2 regions of the Streptomyces sp. NPDC058663 genome follow, and region 2 is predicted to be linked to the other one. Evidence: riboswitches for the same ligand, from Rfam matches in the RefSeq annotation. Region 2 holds a riboswitch; the other holds the start of a gene.
The links. Region 2 has a riboswitch for S-adenosylmethionine ahead of ACFWVV_RS29925 (aminotransferase class V-fold PLP-dependent enzyme). Riboswitches for the same ligand answer to the same signal wherever they lie in the genome.

Region 1 (7,765 bases), on a different contig from region 2:
GTGGGACAGCAGGAGCCTCACAAGGGCCCTCGTGCCCCTCACGCAACATATGTATCAATCTGGGTAAAAAGGGTGGAACGGGCTGTGCAGCGGCGCTACTTGGGTCTGACCGCGGCAATGGCCGCACTCGCTATGGCAACGACCGTCGCGGGCTGCGGCAGCCTCGGTGTCGGCGGCTCCGACGAGGTGACGCTCAAGTTCGTCGCGGCGGACTACAACATCGACGGCGGCGACGGCACCAAGAAGTACTGGAGCAACCTCGCCCGCGCCTTCGAGGCGAAGAACCCCGGGGTGAAGGTCGACGTCCGGATCTACTCCTGGGACGACGTGGACCGCGAGGTCTCCGAGATGGTCGAGGCCGGCCAGGCCCCCGACATCGCCCAGATCGGCGCCTACTCCGACTACGCCGCGGCCGGCAAGCTCTACACCGTCGACCAACTGGTCTCCATCCCCACCCAGGCCAACCTCCTGGACCCGCTGGCCAAGGCCGGCCAGGTGGACATGACGCAGTACGGGATGCCGTTCGTCGGCAGTACCCGGCTGATGTTCTACAACAAGGACCTCTTCGAGAAGGCCGGCATCCCCCGGGCCCCGAAGACCTGGGCGGACATCGCCGCGGACGCCAAGGCGCTCAAGGCGGAGGGCGTGAAGTACCCGTTCGCGCTGCCGCTCGGCCCGGAGGAGGCGCAGGCCGAGACGATGAACTGGATGCTGGCCGCCGGCTCCGGCTACACCGACGACATCGGCGCGTACTCGATCAACTCCGCCGACAACATCACCGCGTTCACCTTCCTCAAGGACGAGCTGGTCACCCCCGGCCTGACCGGCCCGGTCGCCCCCGGCAAGCTCAACCGCAAGTCCGCCTTCGAGGCCTTCGCCAAGGGCGAGGTCGGCATGGTCAACGGCCACCCGTCGCTGATGAAGCAGGCGGAGAAGAACGGCGTCAAGTACGAGATGGTGCCGCTGCCCAGCCAGGACGGCACCCCCAAACCGGCGATGGGCGTCGCCGACTGGATGATGGGCTTCAAGCAGAACGGTCACCGCAAGGAGATCGGCAAGTTCCTCGACTTCGCGTACAACGACGAGAACGTGCTGGCCTTCGCCGACGAGTTCGACCTCCAGCCGGTCACCATCACCGCGACCGAGAAGATGGTCGCCGACGGCAAGCACCGGCAGACCCGCAAGTTCCTCGACGCGATGCCGACCTCGCAGCTGTACCCGGTGGGCAAGACCTCATGGGCGCAGGTCAGCGAGAACATCAAGAAGCAGATCGGCAAGGCGGTCGAGCCGGCGAACACGCCGGGCGGCGTGCTGGGCATCCTCCACCGCGAAGCCGTGGCGACGGACAGCGCGCAATAGGCTGACCCCCATGCCGCACGAGGACGAGGCCCCCACCCCCGAGCCCGGCCGGGATGCCGTACCCGTACCCGGGGCCCCGGATGCAGGACCCGAGGACCCGGATGCCGTACCCGAGGACCCGGACGCCGTATCCGGGGACCCGGATGCCGTATCGGAGTCCGGTCCGGATGCCGTGCCCGGGGCGGACGGGCCCCCCGGCGGCTCCGGCGGCGGGTCCGCCGCCCGTCCCGGGCTCTCCGCCCGGGAGCTGGCCGTGCTCGCCGTGGAGCGGCAGGGGTGGTCCGGCCCCGGGGCCAAGGAGCGGGCCGTCCGGGAGCAGCTCGGCATCTCGCCGACCCGCTACTACCAGCTCCTCAACGCCCTCCTGGACGACGTCCGCGCCGAGTCCCACGACCCGGTGACCGTCCACCGCCTGCGCCGCGTCCGCGCGGAACGCCGCAACCGCCACTGAGTGCCCGCGCCCGGGATCGCGGCAGTCCCGGTAGGGTCGACGGCATGGGGACCCTTTTCGAACCGTCCACCGAAAGCGGCCGCGAGGCCCTCGCCGCCTTCCGCACGGCGCCCCAACGCGCCCTGGTCGCCGTCGACTTCGACGGCACGCTGGCCGACATCGTGCCCGATCCCGAGCAGGCCCGTGCCCATCCCGGCGCCGTTCCGGCACTGGCGGCCCTCGCGCCGCGGGTCGCCTCCGTGGCGATCGTGACCGGCCGTCCTGCCGGGGTGGCCGTGCGGTACGGCGGGTTCGCCGGAGTCCGGGGGCTGGAGCACCTCGTCGTGCTCGGGCACTACGGGGCCGAGCGCTGGGACGCCGTCACCGGCACCGTCCACGCCCCCGCCCCGCACCCCGGCATCGCCGCCGCCCGCGCCGAGCTGCCCGGCGTGCTGGACGCGCACGGCGCGTGGCGCGGCACCTGGGTGGAGGAGAAGGGGCAGGCCGTTGCCGTCCACACCCGCCGCGCCAGCGACCCGCAGGCCGCCTTCGACGCCCTGTGCGCGCCGCTCGCGGAATTGGCCGCCCGGCACGGGCTGATCGTCGAGCCGGGCCGCATGGTGCTGGAGCTGAGGCCCCCCGGCGTCGACAAGGGGGTCGCCCTCGCCGACTACGCGCGCGAGATCGGTGCCACCTGTGTGGTGTACGCGGGTGACGACCTGGGCGACCTGCCCGCGTACGCCACCGTCGAGAAGCTCCGCTCGGACGGGCTCCCCGGACTGCTGGTGTGCAGCGGTACGGCCGTACCCGAACTGGCCGAGAAGGCGGACCTGTTGCTGGAGGGGCCGGGTGAAGTGGCCGCGTTCCTGGCCCAGTTGGCACAGGACGCGGGCGCGGGGGCGTAACCGGGGCGTTCGGCGGGACCCGCCGGGCCCCTCCCCGCAGAACCGATTTCCCACCGGAGCCGAAACCCCGTAGTGTCGTGTTTACCGACGCGGGGTGGAGCAGCTCGGTAGCTCGCTGGGCTCATAACCCAGAGGTCGCAGGTTCAAATCCTGTCCCCGCTACTGAAGACCAGGGGCCCGGAACTCGACAGAGTTCCGGGCCCCTGGCGTTTGCCCGGAGGCCGGAGCCGGGAGCCCGGAGCCCGAGCACCGGCCCGAGGCCCCCGGGGCGAGCACGGGCCCGGAGCCCCGGGGCCAAGCACCCGCCCGGAGCCCCGAGGCCAAGCACCGGCCCGGAGCCGAGCCCCGCGACCGCCCCCGTTACGCCCGCAGGGCCTCCAGCTGCTCCAGGAACCACTGCTGCGGGGGCAGCGCGGTCGCCGCCGCCGCGAGCCGCTTCGTGCGTTCCGCGCGTTCGGCCGGCTCCATCGTCAGAGCCTCGTGCAGGGCGTCGGCGGTGCCGGTCACGTCGTACGGGTTGACCGTGACCGCGTCCTCGCCCAGCTCCTCGTACGCCCCCGCCTCGCGGGACAGCACCAAGGCGCAACCGTCGTCGGAGACCACCGGGACCTCCTTGGCGACCAGGTTCATGCCGTCGCGGATCGGGTTGACGAGGGCGACGTCGGCGAGCCGGTAGGCGGCGAGGGAGCGGGCGAAGTCGTCCTTGACGTGGAGCACGACCGGCGTCCAGCCGTCCGTCCCGTACGTGGCGTTGACGCGGTCCGCGACCCGCTGGACCTCCGCCGTGTACTCCCGGTAGACCGCGAGGTCCTGCCGTGAGGGGTAGGCGAAGGCGACGTGCACCACCTTCTCCCGCCACTCGGGGCGGGACTCCAGCAGGTGCTCGTAGGCGAGCAGCCCGCGCACGATGTTCTTGGACAGCTCGGTGCGGTCCACCCGGACCACGGCCTTGCGGGGGCTGCCGTCGGGGCCGGTGCCGATCTGCTCACGCAGGGTGGCCATCCGCTCCTCGACGTCGTCCCGCCGCGAGCGCTCGCGCAGGAAGTCCGCGTCGGCGCCGAGCCCGTGCACTCCGATCCGCTTGCCGTCGAGCGCCTCCTCGCCGAGGATCTCCAGGGCGCAGGAGGTGAAGGCGTCGGCCCACCTGCGGGTCAGGAAGGCCGCCCGGTCCGCGCCGAGGATGCCGGTCAGGAGCTGGTGGGCGATGTCGTCGGGGAGCAGCCGGAAGTAGTCGGCCGGGGCCCACGGGGTGTGCGAGAAGTGACCGATGCGCAGGTCGGGGCGGAGCTCGCGGAGCATGCCGGGGACCAGGCAGAGGTGGTAGTCCTGCACGAGGACGGCGGCACCGGGGGCCGCCTCGTCCGCCAGGGCCTGGGCGAAGGCCTGGTTGTACGTCTCGTACGCGGCCCACTGGCGGCGGAACTCCGCGTCGAAGACGGGTTCCAGCGGGGTCTGGTAGAGCAGGTGGTGGACGAACCACAGCACCGAATTGGCGATGCCGTTGTACGCGGCCGCGTGGGTCTCGGCGTCGATGTCGAGCATCCGGACACCGGGCTCGGACACGCCGCGCCGCACCGCCTCCCGGTCTCCGTCACCGAGCGCCGAGCAGACCCACAAGGAGCCTTCGGAGCCGATGGCGCTGAGGCCGGAGACGAGACCGCCGCCGCCACGCCGGGCGTCGAGCGAGCCGGTTTCGCCGTCGAGCGTGTACGAGACCGGTCCGCGATTGGACGCAACAAGGATCTGGGCTGCCATGTGGCGAAACCTAGCCCGTCCGGGATTCCCTCAAACGTGGCGGCGCGCCGTCCGTGGGCGTGGCGCCGGTGATGTGCGCGACACAAGGGGCCCCGGGCCCGTGGGTGCGGCGCCGGTGACGCGGGCGACAGGAGGGGCCATGGCTGCGGGTGTGGCGCCGGTGAGGTGCGCGACACCTGGGGCGCCGTCGGTGGGCGTGGCGCCGGTGACGTACGCACACCGGGACCCCCGAACGCTATGCCGCGCGGTGGGCCGCGTACTCCCCGATCTCGCGCATCGGCGGCCGCTCCTCGGTGTCCACCGGGTGGGTGTGCGGGACGAAGCCGTTCTCGACGCGCTCGAACTGGGTGAGTTCGGGGCGCACCAAGTGGCCGCGGGAGAGCCGCAGTTGGGCCGTGCGGTAGATGGTGGCCGCCATCCGTCCCAGCGCCTGCCCGTCCTGGTGGCGGTGTCTGCGCACGCCCACGTCCACCTGAGCGAGCGCGTCGAGCCCCACGGTGTGCAGGGCGTCGACGAGGAGCCCGAGCTCCACTCCGTAGCCCACGGGGAACGGCAGCCGTTCCAGGAGCGAGCGCCGGGCCGCGTACTCGCCGCCCAGCGGCTGGACGAAACCGGCCAGCTGGGGCCAGTGCAGGTTGAGCAGGGGACGGGCCACCAGCTCGGTCACCCGGCCGCCCTGACCCGCCGCGCCGCCCAGCGGGCGGTCGTACATCGCCTTGACCAGGTCGATGCCGGGGTCGGTGAGCAGCGGCCCGACGATGCCGGAGACGAACGCCGGGTCGAAGTCGACCAGGTCCGCGTCCACGAAGCAGAGCACGTCGCCCCGGGTGACCAGCAGCGAGCGCCACAGCACCTCGCCCTTGCCCGCCACCGCGGGCAGCCGGGGGAGGATGTCGTCCCTGTGCACGACCCGCGCCCCGGCCGCGGCCGCCGCCTTCGCCGTCCCGTCGGTGGAGCCGGAGTCGATCACCACCAGCTCGTCCACCAGCGGCACCCCGCCGCCCCCCGCCTCCGGGCCCATCAGCTCCGCGCGGATCGCGGTCACGATGGCGCCGACCGTCGCCTCCTCGTCGAGTGCGGGCAGGACGACGCTGACGGTGGTGCCCCTGGCCGCCTTGGCGGCCAGCAGCCGCTCCAGCGGGCGGTCGGCGGCCGCCCAGGACCGCGCGCCCAGCCAGCGCTCCACCTCTCGCAGCACGCCCGTCACTCCCGACTTCTGTGATCTATCTCGCGGTCCGGACGCCTGTCTCATGGGCCCGGGGGTTCGGTTACAGTCTTGAACAACGCGGAGGGCCCTCGCATGTCGGGGTGGTCGCCGCACACAAACACCCGGGCCGCTCAGGCGGGCCCCGGAGTCATAGCGCTCATCCAGAGGGACTGAGGGAAACGGCCCGTTGAAGTCCCGGCAACCCCCCAGCCGACCGCGAGGTCAGGCCGGGAAGGTGCCAATTCCGTCTCGTGGCGAAAGCCGTCACGGGGAAGATGAGGAAAGGACCTCGCCATCATGGCTGTGCAGACCGCTGAGACCACCCCCGCCGCCGCCGTCGACCTCGGCCCCGCCGCCGCCCTGTCCTGCCGCGAGTGCGGAGAGCGCTTCGCCCTCGGCCCGATCTTCGCCTGTCAGCTCTGTTTCGGCCCGCTGGAAGTCGCGTACGACCTTCCCGCCGACAGCCCCGAAGAGCTGAAGAAGCGCATCGAGGCAGGCCCGGACAACATCTGGCGCTACGCCCCCCTCCTGCCCGTCCCCGCCGACGTGGCCACCAAGCCCAGCCTGAACCCCGGCTTCACCAAGCTGGTCAAGGCCGACAACCTGGCCCGCGAGCTGGGCGTCACCGGCGGCCTGTACGTCAAGGACGACTCCGGCAACCCGACGCACTCCTTCAAGGACCGCGTCGTCGCGATCGCCGTCGAGGCCGCCCGCGCCTTCGGTTTCACCACGCTCTCCTGCTCCTCCACCGGCAACCTGGCCGGCGCCGTCGGTGCCGCCGCAGCGCGGGCAGGCTTCCGCTCCTGCGTGTTCATCCCGCACGACCTGGAGCAGGGCAAGGTCGTCATGGCCGCCGTGTACGGGGGCGAGCTCGTCGGCATCGAGGGCAACTACGACGACGTGAACCGCTTCTGCTCCGAGCTCATCGGCGACCCCCTCGGCGAGGGCTGGGGCTTCGTCAACGTCAACCTGCGCCCGTACTACGGCGAGGGTTCCAAGACCCTGGCGTACGAGATCTGCGAGCAGCTCGGCTGGCGGCTGCCGGACCAGCTCGTCATCCCGATCGCGTCGGGTTCGCAGCTCACGAAGATCGACAAGGGTCTTCAGGAGCTGATCAAGCTGGGTCTGGTCGAGGACAAGCCGTACAAGATCTTCGGTGCCCAGGCGGAGGGCTGCTCGCCGGTCTCCACCGCGTACAAGGCCGGGCACGACGTGGTGAAGCCGCAGAAGCCGAACACCATCGCCAAGTCCCTCGCCATCGGCAACCCGGCCGACGGCCCGTACGTCCTGGACATCGCCCGGCGCACCGGCGGCGCGGTCGAGGACGTCAACGACGAGCAGGTCGTCGACGCGATCAAGCTGCTCGCCCGCACCGAGGGCATCTTCGCGGAGACCGCGGGCGGGGTGACCGTCGGCGTGACGAAGAAGCTCATCGAGGCCGGACTGCTCGACCCGGCGCTGACCACCGTCGTGCTCAACACGGGCGACGGCCTCAAGACGCTGGACGCGGTGGCCCCGACCACGGGACCCTCCGCGACCATCCGGCCGAGCCTTCAGGCGTTCCGCGACGCCGGACTGGCACGCTGAATCCCGGCCCGCTGAGCCGCTGAACCTCGTACGTACGCACCGGAAGGCAGAAACACCATGAGCGTCAAGGTCCGCATCCCCACCATCCTCCGTACGTACACGGGCGGCGAGGCCGAGGTCACCGCCGAGGGCGGCACCCTCGCCGAGGTCATCGCCGACCTGGAGAAGAACCACACGGGCATCGCCGCCCGCGTCCTGGACGACCAGGGCAAGCTGCGCCGCTTCGTGAACGTGTACGTGAACGACGACGACGTGCGCTTCGAGAGCGGCCTGGAGACGGCCACTCCGGACGGCGCCGGCGTGTCGATCATCCCGGCCGTCGCCGGAGGCTGACCGTCGAGCGCAGTGCCGGAGGCTGACCATCGGGCACAGTGCCGCAGGCTGAGTCCTGGGCGTGGGGGCGTGCAGGCGTCCCCAACGCGCGCCGCGGTACCCCCAGTTGCCCCCTCCGTTCACAAACGGAGGGGGCAATTCTGCATGGTTGAAAGAGGTAGAGTAGGGGAAGCCCCGTCGCTCGTCCCT
Region 2 (7,765 bases):
CTGATCCACCGCGTTGCACCAGCGGCAACGCACCGACTCGATGGTCTCACTGACCACCTCGCGTTCCTCGACCTTCGACTCCCCGGCCAGGTCGAGGTGGACGTACTCCACGACCTTCGAGGAGCGGGTCACGTCGAACCGCGTGAGGTTGCCACAGAGCGTGCAGCGCCACCGGGTACCGGCGGTGGGCAGGGGAACCGTCGTCGTCATACGTACCGTCCTCTTCCTCGTATCTGCGTTTTCACACAAATGTCGTACGTCGTTGCCGCGGTGCGCCGTCGAACTGCGGATACCCTGCGCGCAACCCTACGGCCTTCCCCGTACCCCGCGCGGGGTACGGCCGACCCTTGAGACCGGCGGGGCAGCCGGTCCGGCCGCGCCGGGTGCGTCATGCTCGCACCCATGATCAAGGTCACGGTGAAGGACCTGCCGGCCCGGTGGCGGGCCCTCGCGCGCGCCCCGGTCGTGACGTACGCCCTCATCGCCGTCTGCTGCGTCGTCTTCCTGCTGGGCCCGGCCTCCGGCTTCAGTCCCGCCTACGGCACCGGCGACACCCTGCTCGCCGCGCAGAGCGCCTACTTCGAGCGCTGGGGAGTGGTCCCCGCGGAGCTGGTGCGGCTGTCCCCGCCCGCCGCCCTGACCCCGCTCACCGCCCTGTTCGTGCACGGCAACTGGCTGCACCTGCTCGGCAACATGCTCTTCCTGTACGTCTTCGGGGCGATGACCGAGGCGTACCTGGGCCGGTTCCACTTCCTGCTCTTCTACGTGGTGACCGGCTATGTCGCGCTCGTGGTGTACGCGGTGGCGCACTCCTCGTCCGAGGAGACGCTGGTGGGGGCTTCGGGGGCGATCTCGGCGGTGCTCGGCGCGTTCCTGCGGCTCTTCCCCCGGGTGCGCGTGACCAGCCTCTTCCCCTTCCTGCTGTTCCTGCCGCTGCGCTTTCCCGCCTGGATCGTCCTGGTCTTCTGGTTCGTGCTCCAGTGGCTGGCCGCGCAGGGTTTCGGCACCGGCGCCGGGGTGGCCTACCTGGCGCACGTGGTGGGCTTCGCCGCGGGGTTCCTCTACACGTGGGTGCGCTTCCCGCGTGGGACTAGAGTGAAGGCCGCAGCAGCGCCACCGGCCACCGAGGGAGAAAGCCAGCCGTGATCACCGCGATCGTGCTCATCAGGACCAGCGTGGACCGGATCCCCGAGATCGCCGAGTCGATCGCCGCGCTCGACAGCGTCAGCGAGGTGTTCTCGGTGACCGGTACGTACGACTTGATCGCCATGGTGCGTGTCGGGCGGCACGACGACCTCGCGGACATCATCCCGGGTTCCATCAGCAAGATCCCCGGCGTCGAGGGCACGGACACGCACGTCGCGTTCCGCACCTACTCCCAGCACGACCTGGAAGCGGCCTTCTCGATCGGCCTCGACGGCTGACCCGGCCGGTACGCGCGAGGGCCCCCTGCCGCACGCAGGAGGCCCCGCCCCGATGTGCTCAGACCGCCGGGACGCAGCGCCCGTCCTCGGTCCGGTAGTTCCACTGCGCGCCGTCGGCGACGAGTTCCTTCACCGCCGAGAGGAACCGCTCCACGTGCTCGTCCGGCGTACCCGCGCCGAAGCTCACCCGGATCGCGTTGAGCGACCTCTCGCCAGGCTCCGCCTCCGGGGCACCGCACTCGCCCGGGTCCTGCGGGTCGCTGCCCAGCAGGGTGCGCACCAGCGGGTGGGCGCAGAAGAGGCCGTCGCGGACCCCGATCCCGTACTCGGCGGAGAGGGCGGCGGCGAAGTGGGAGCTGTTCCAGCCCTCCACCACGAAGGAGATGACGCCGACCCGGGGCGCGTCGTCCCCGAACAGCGAGAGCACCTTGACGGCGGGCACCTCCGCGAGCCCCTCACGCACCCTGCGCACCAGCGACTGCTCACGCGCGACCAGGCCGTCGAAGCCCGCCTCGGTGAGCGCCTTGCAGGCGGAGGCGATGGAGTAGACGCCGATGACGTTGGGCGAGCCGGCCTCGTGACGGGCGGCGGTGGTGTGCCACTCGACGTCCACGCCGCCGTCGGTGCGCCGGGCGACCTTCTTCGACGCGCCGCCGCCGGCCAGGTAGGGGTCCGCCGCCTGCAGCCAGTCGGCCCGGCCTGCCAGCACCCCGGAGCCGAACGGCGCGTACAGCTTGTGCCCGGAGAAGGCGACCCAGTCCACGTCCAGCTCCTGGACGGAGACCGGGTGGTGGGGCGCGAGCTGCGCGGCGTCCAGCACGATCCGCGCACCGTGGGCGTGCGCCGCGGCCGCGAGCTCGCGCACCGGCCAGATCTCCCCGGTGACGTTCGAGGCACCGGTCACGCAGACCAGGGCGGGACCGTGGGGATCGCGGGCGGCCAGCGCGCGCTCCAGGGTCTCGACGGCCTGGGCCGGGGTGCGCGGGGCGTCGAGGTAGGTGACCTCGGCGTCCTGCCAGGGCAGCAGCGACGCGTGGTGCTCGGTCTCGAAGACGAACACCTGGCAGCCGGCGGGCAGTACGGCCGCGAGCAGGTTCAGCGAGTCGGTGGTGGAGCGGGTGAAGACGACCTGGTCGTCGTCGCGGCAGTCCAGGAACTCGTGGACGGTCCGGCGGCTGTTCTCGAAGAGGTCCGTGGAGAGCTGCGAGAGGTACCCGGCCCCGCGGTGCACGCTGCCGTAGTACGGGGCGTACGCCGCGACGTCGTCCCAGACCCGCTGCAACGCCGGAGCGCTCGCTGCGTAGTCGAGGGCCGCGTACGTGACCTCTCCGCCGGTCACCAGCGGCACGGCCACGTCCCGTCCGAGGACGGGCAGCGGCGCCCCGCAGCAGGGGTCGGCACTCTCGGCGGCGGACGGGGAAGCGGTGGCGACGGCAACGGGGGATGCGGGCATGGCGAAACTCCTGGCGGGACAAGGCGGAATGGCTTCAGAAGTTCCCGTACGCCTGAGAGAGGCTCAGTTGCCGTGGGCGGTACGGGAGTTGCCTCGACGCGACGCCACAGGGGGGGGCGGCACGGAGGTGAAGGTGGAACGGGGCCGAGGGGCCCTATCGCATTCGCTTGCTCACGAGACTTCTCCCTTGAGGACCAGGACCCCAGGGGCGCGCCACTCCAAAGGGAGTGCGCAGGGGTCCGCGCTTGCCGTAGACCTCGCTGCCTACGACCTGGTCTTCACCCGGGGCACCCCGCCACGGACGGAGGGTTGCCGGACAGCGGGCCGGGGCCGTAGTCGCTGTCACTCATGACCTGTACAGCATCCTGCCACACGATCTACGTCACGCAAGAGCGCAGTCCGCGTTTCGAGACACCCGGACTGCGCTTCGCGTCACACCACCGTCTGGCTTCAGGCGTTGCTGGCCGCCACCCAGCGCTCCAGCGCACGCTGGGCGCTGCCGGAGTCGAGGGATTCGCGCGCCCGCTCGATCCCGGCGGCGATCTCCTCGTGCAGCGCTCCCGCCCCGGGGTTCAGTGCGACGAGGGCCGCGGCGGTGTTGAGGAGGACGGCGTCCCGTACGGGGCCCTGCTCGCCTGCCAGCAGCCGGCGGGCGACCTCCGCGTTGTACGAGGCGTCGGCGCCCCGCAGCGCCTCCACGGGGACGATGTCCAGGCCCACGTCGCGCGGGTCGAAGGCCTCCTCGCGCACGGCGCCGTCCCGCACGATCCACACCCGCGAGGTCGCCGTGGTGGTCAGCTCGTCGAGGCCGTCGTCGCCGCGGAAGACCAGGGCGGAGTTGCCCCGTTCGGCCAGCACTCCGGCTACGATGGGCGCCATCCGCAGGTCGGCGACGCCGACCGCCTGGGCGCGCACCTGTGCCGGGTTGGTGAGCGGACCCAGGATGTTGAACGTGGTCTGCGCGCCGAGCTCCCTGCGGGCCTTGGCGGCGTAGCGCAGCGCCGGGTGGAACTTCACCGCGAAGCAGAAGGTGATGCCGGCCTCCTCGGCGACCTCCACCACGCGCTGCGGCGTCAGGTCGAGATTGACGCCGAGCTTCTCCAGGACGTCCGAGGAGCCGCTGGCGGAGGACGCGGCGCGGTTGCCGTGCTTGACGACCTTCGCACCGGTGCCGGCGATGACGATCGCGGACATGGTGGAGATGTTGACGGTCTTTGCGAGGTCGCCGCCGGTGCCGACGATGTCGACGCTGGGGCCGGGGACGTCGATGGTGCGGGCGTGCGCGTACATCGCCCGTACCAGACCGGTCACTTCCTCCACCGTCTCGCCCTTGGCGCGCAGGGCGACCGCGAACCCGGCGATCTGGGCGTCGGTGGCCTCGCCGGACATGATGCGGTCCATCGCCCAGGCGGTGTCGTCCGCGCCGAGGTGCTCTCCGCGCAGCAGGGGGTTGAGGATGCCCGGCCAGCTACGGGCCGCCACGCTGTCGCCGCCAACTGGGGTCACAACGTTCATGGTCCGCTCCAGGGTCCACAGCCGGTAAGGGATGTCCTCACCCTATCCAGGCGCCGGGACGGCGAAGAGCCCCGTCCGTACGTCGGACGGGGCTCTCGCTGTGGCGGACAGTTCCGGGTCATCGACCCGGGCGGGGATCAGTGGTGGCCGTGGCCGCTGGTGATCTCCTTGTACTCCTCGGCGGTGGGCTTGGCGATCTGGTTGCCCTCGCCGTACATGCCCTTGCTGAGCTTGACGCGCAGCTTCTCGGCGGCACCCGCCTTGCGCTCGACGCCGTTCTCGTCCACCTGGGGTCCGAGCTCGGCCGGTGCGTACTGCTCGTGCGCCGTGAGCGTGTGCAGCTGGTCCTGGCCGAGCGGCTCGTGGACCTCGACGAACTCGCCGTGCGGCAGCCGCTTGATGATGCCGGACTCGCGTCCGTGCAGCACCTTCTCGGCGTCCCTGCGCTGGAGGCCCAGGCAGATCCGCTTGGTGATGATGAACGCCAGGACCGGACCGACGAAGAATCCGATGCGCACGAACCAGCTGATCGAGTTGAGCGACAGGTGGAAGTGCGTGGCCCAGAGGTCGTTGCCACCGCCGACGAGGCCGATGAAGTAGACCGTGATCCAGGCGACACCGAAGCCGGTGCGCGTCGGGTGGTTGCGCGGACGCTGCGCGATGTGGTGCTCGCGCTTGTCCCCGGTGACCCAGGACTCCAGGAACGGCCACACCGCGATGACGGCGAGGATCAGACCGAACAGGGTCAGCGGGATGAACACGCCCAGGACCAGCGTGTGGCCCCAGAGGTTGATCTCCCAGCCCGGCATGACACGCACCAGGCCCTCGGCGAAGCCCATGTACCAGTCGGGCTGGGCGCCGGTGGACACCTGGTCGGGACGGTAGGGGCCGAGCGCCCAGACCGGGTTGATCGTGAACGCCGCCGAGATGACCGCGATGACACCGAAGACCAGGAAGAAGAAGCCTCCGGCCTTGGCCATGTAGACCGGCAGCAGCGGCATGCCCACGACGTTGTTGTTCGTCCGGCCGGGGCCCGCGAACTGGGTGTGCTTGTGGTAGAAGACCAGGATCAGGTGAGCCACCATCAGGCCGAGCATGATGCCCGGCAGCAGCAGGATGTGGATCGAGTAGAACCTGGCGACCATGTCGTGACCGGGGAACTCCCCGCCGAACAGGAACATCGAGATGTACGTGCCGACGACCGGCACGGACAGGATCGCGCCCTGGGTGAAGCGGACACCGGTGCCCGACAGCAGGTCGTCCGGGAGCGAGTAACCGGTGAAGCCGGTGAACATGCCCAGGACGAACAGCAGGAAGCCGAACAGCCAGTTGACCTCACGCGGCTTGCGGAAGGCACCCGTGAAGAAGACGCGCATCATGTGCACGAACATCGCCGCGAGGAAGATCAGCGCACCCCAGTGGTGGATCTGCCGGATCAGCAGACCACCGCGGACGTCGAAGCTGATGTCCAGCGTCGACGCGTAGGCCTCCGTCATGCGGATGCCGTGCATCGGCGCGTAACTGCCGTGATAAACGATCTCGTTCATCGACGGGTGGAAGAACAGCGTCAGATACACACCCGTGAGGATGATGATGATGAAGCTGTACATGCAGATCTCGCCGAGCATGAAGGACCAGTGGTCCGGGAAGATCTTGCGCATGTTGGACTTGGCGAGGGAGTAGATCCCCAGCCGTCCGTCCGCCCAGTCGGCCACCCGCTCACCGGCGGGCGCCTTCTGCTGCGGCTTGGATTCGGTAGTCGTCGCAGTACTCATCCGCGCTCCCAGAAGGACGGGCCGACGGGCTCTGCGAAGTCGCCGAGCGCTTCGAGGTAACCCTCGTCATTCACGCCGATCCGCAGCTGCGGCAGCGCGTGGCCGGCCGGGCCGAAGATGACACGGGCGCCGTCGGAGAGGTCGAAGGTGGACTGGTGGCACGGGCAGAGCACGTGGTGCGTCTGCTGCTCGTACAGGCTGATCGGGCAGCCGACATGGGTACAGATCTTCGAGTACGCGACGATGCCCTCGTGCGCCCACTCGCGCTGCTGCTTGTCCTTGATCTCGTCCGGCTGGATGCGGACGATCATCAGGGCATCCTTGGCGATCTTCGTGTTGAACTCGTGGTCGTCCTCCTTCAGGCCTTCCGGCATGGCGAAGGTGAGCGACCCCACGACGACGTCCTCGGCGCGCAGCGGCTCCATCGTGTTCTGGTTGATGAGCAGCTTGCCCTTCGACCAGGACGTCGTCCGCAGCCGCTTTTCCGGCAGCGGACCGAGGTCGCGCAGCAGCACGACGCCGGACAGCGGCACCAGGGCCAGTGCGCCGAACATCGTGGTGCGGATCAGCTTGCGACGGCCGATCGCGGACTCCTGGGCGCCGGCCTTGAAGTCGGCCATGACCTTGGCCTTGACCTCGGGCTCCGCCGAGATCGGGTGGCGCTCGTCGGCGACCTCCACGTCGGACATCAGGGTGCGGGCCCAGTGGACCGCGCCCGCGCCGATGCAGAAGAGGGCGATGCCGAGCGTCAGACCGAGGGAGAGGTTCAGCGCACTCACGTGGCCGAGCGGCCAGACGTACACGATCTTGTCGATCGGGAACGCCACGAAGGAGGCGATGAAGCCGACCGTGGCCAGCATGGACAGCGTGAACAGGAAGGCGACCACGCGCTCGGACCGCTTGGCGGCGCGCTCGTCGATGTCCTGGATACGCGGCTTGTGCGGCGGCAGGCCCGGGTCCGCGAACGGATCGTCCCTGTGCGCCACCTCGCCGTGCGCGTCGCCCTGCTCAGCAGGCAGGGCCTCTTCTGGATTCTGTTGGCTACTCATGACTTCTTGGCCTTAGCGGTGTGGGCCGCGACCCAGACGGCAACTGCGATGAGCGCGCCCAGACCGAAGATCCAGGCGAACAGACCCTCACTGACGGGGCCGAGATTGCCCAGTCCGAAGCCACCGGGGCTCGGGGTCTCTTCGCCGTTCACGGCCTTGACGTACGCGATGATTTCCTTCTTCTGCTTCTCCGGCATGGTGCTGTCCGGGAAGGAGGGCATGTTCTGCGGGCCGGTCTGCATGGCCTCGTAGATGTGCTTCGGCGTGACGCCCTCAAGGCTGGGGGCGTACTTGCCGTGGGTCAGGGCGCCACCTTCACCGGTGAAGTTGTGGCACTGCGCGCAGTTGGTGCGGAACAGTTCGCCACCCTTGCCGATGTCGGCGCCTTCGGGGTTGGTCTGGCTGTCGGTCGGCGTGATCGGGCCGGCGCCGAGAGAGGCCACGTACGCGGCGAGCTGATCGGTCTGCGCCTGCGTGTAGATGACCTTCTTCTTCGGCACCTGGGCGCCGGGCTGCTGCGCCGGCATACGGCCGGTGCCGACCTGGAAG

Region 1: it holds a riboswitch for S-adenosylmethionine, as region 2 does, so the genes downstream of both, thrC (threonine synthase) here and ACFWVV_RS29925 (aminotransferase class V-fold PLP-dependent enzyme) in region 2, are expected to answer to the same signal.

What each region holds. Positions count from the first base shown of each region.
Region 1 covers NZ_JBHXRV010000033.1:56,317-64,081, reverse strand. Annotated here, with positions in the region: gene ACFWVV_RS23715 (ABC transporter substrate-binding protein) at 133-1,359, shown strand; gene ACFWVV_RS23710 (DUF3263 domain-containing protein) at 1,370-1,810, shown strand; gene otsB (trehalose-phosphatase) at 1,855-2,694, shown strand; tRNA gene ACFWVV_RS23700 (tRNA-Met) at 2,783-2,856, shown strand; gene ACFWVV_RS23695 (trehalose-6-phosphate synthase) at 3,055-4,449, opposite strand; gene ACFWVV_RS23690 (glucosyl-3-phosphoglycerate synthase) at 4,685-5,647, opposite strand; SAM riboswitch class I at 5,811-5,938, shown strand; gene thrC (threonine synthase) at 5,954-7,243, shown strand; gene ACFWVV_RS23680 (MoaD/ThiS family protein) at 7,301-7,576, shown strand.
Region 2 covers NZ_JBHXRV010000049.1:39,013-46,777, forward strand. Annotated here, with positions in the region: gene ACFWVV_RS29910 (hypothetical protein) at 1-210, opposite strand, end outside; gene ACFWVV_RS29915 (rhomboid family intramembrane serine protease) at 403-1,146, shown strand; gene ACFWVV_RS29920 (Lrp/AsnC family transcriptional regulator) at 1,143-1,424, shown strand; gene ACFWVV_RS29925 (aminotransferase class V-fold PLP-dependent enzyme) at 1,483-2,877, opposite strand; SAM riboswitch class IV at 3,114-3,231, opposite strand; gene trpD (anthranilate phosphoribosyltransferase) at 3,328-4,392, opposite strand; gene ACFWVV_RS29935 (cytochrome bc complex cytochrome b subunit) at 4,530-6,167, opposite strand; gene ACFWVV_RS29940 (Rieske 2Fe-2S domain-containing protein) at 6,164-7,216, opposite strand; gene ACFWVV_RS29945 (c-type cytochrome) at 7,213-7,765, opposite strand, start outside.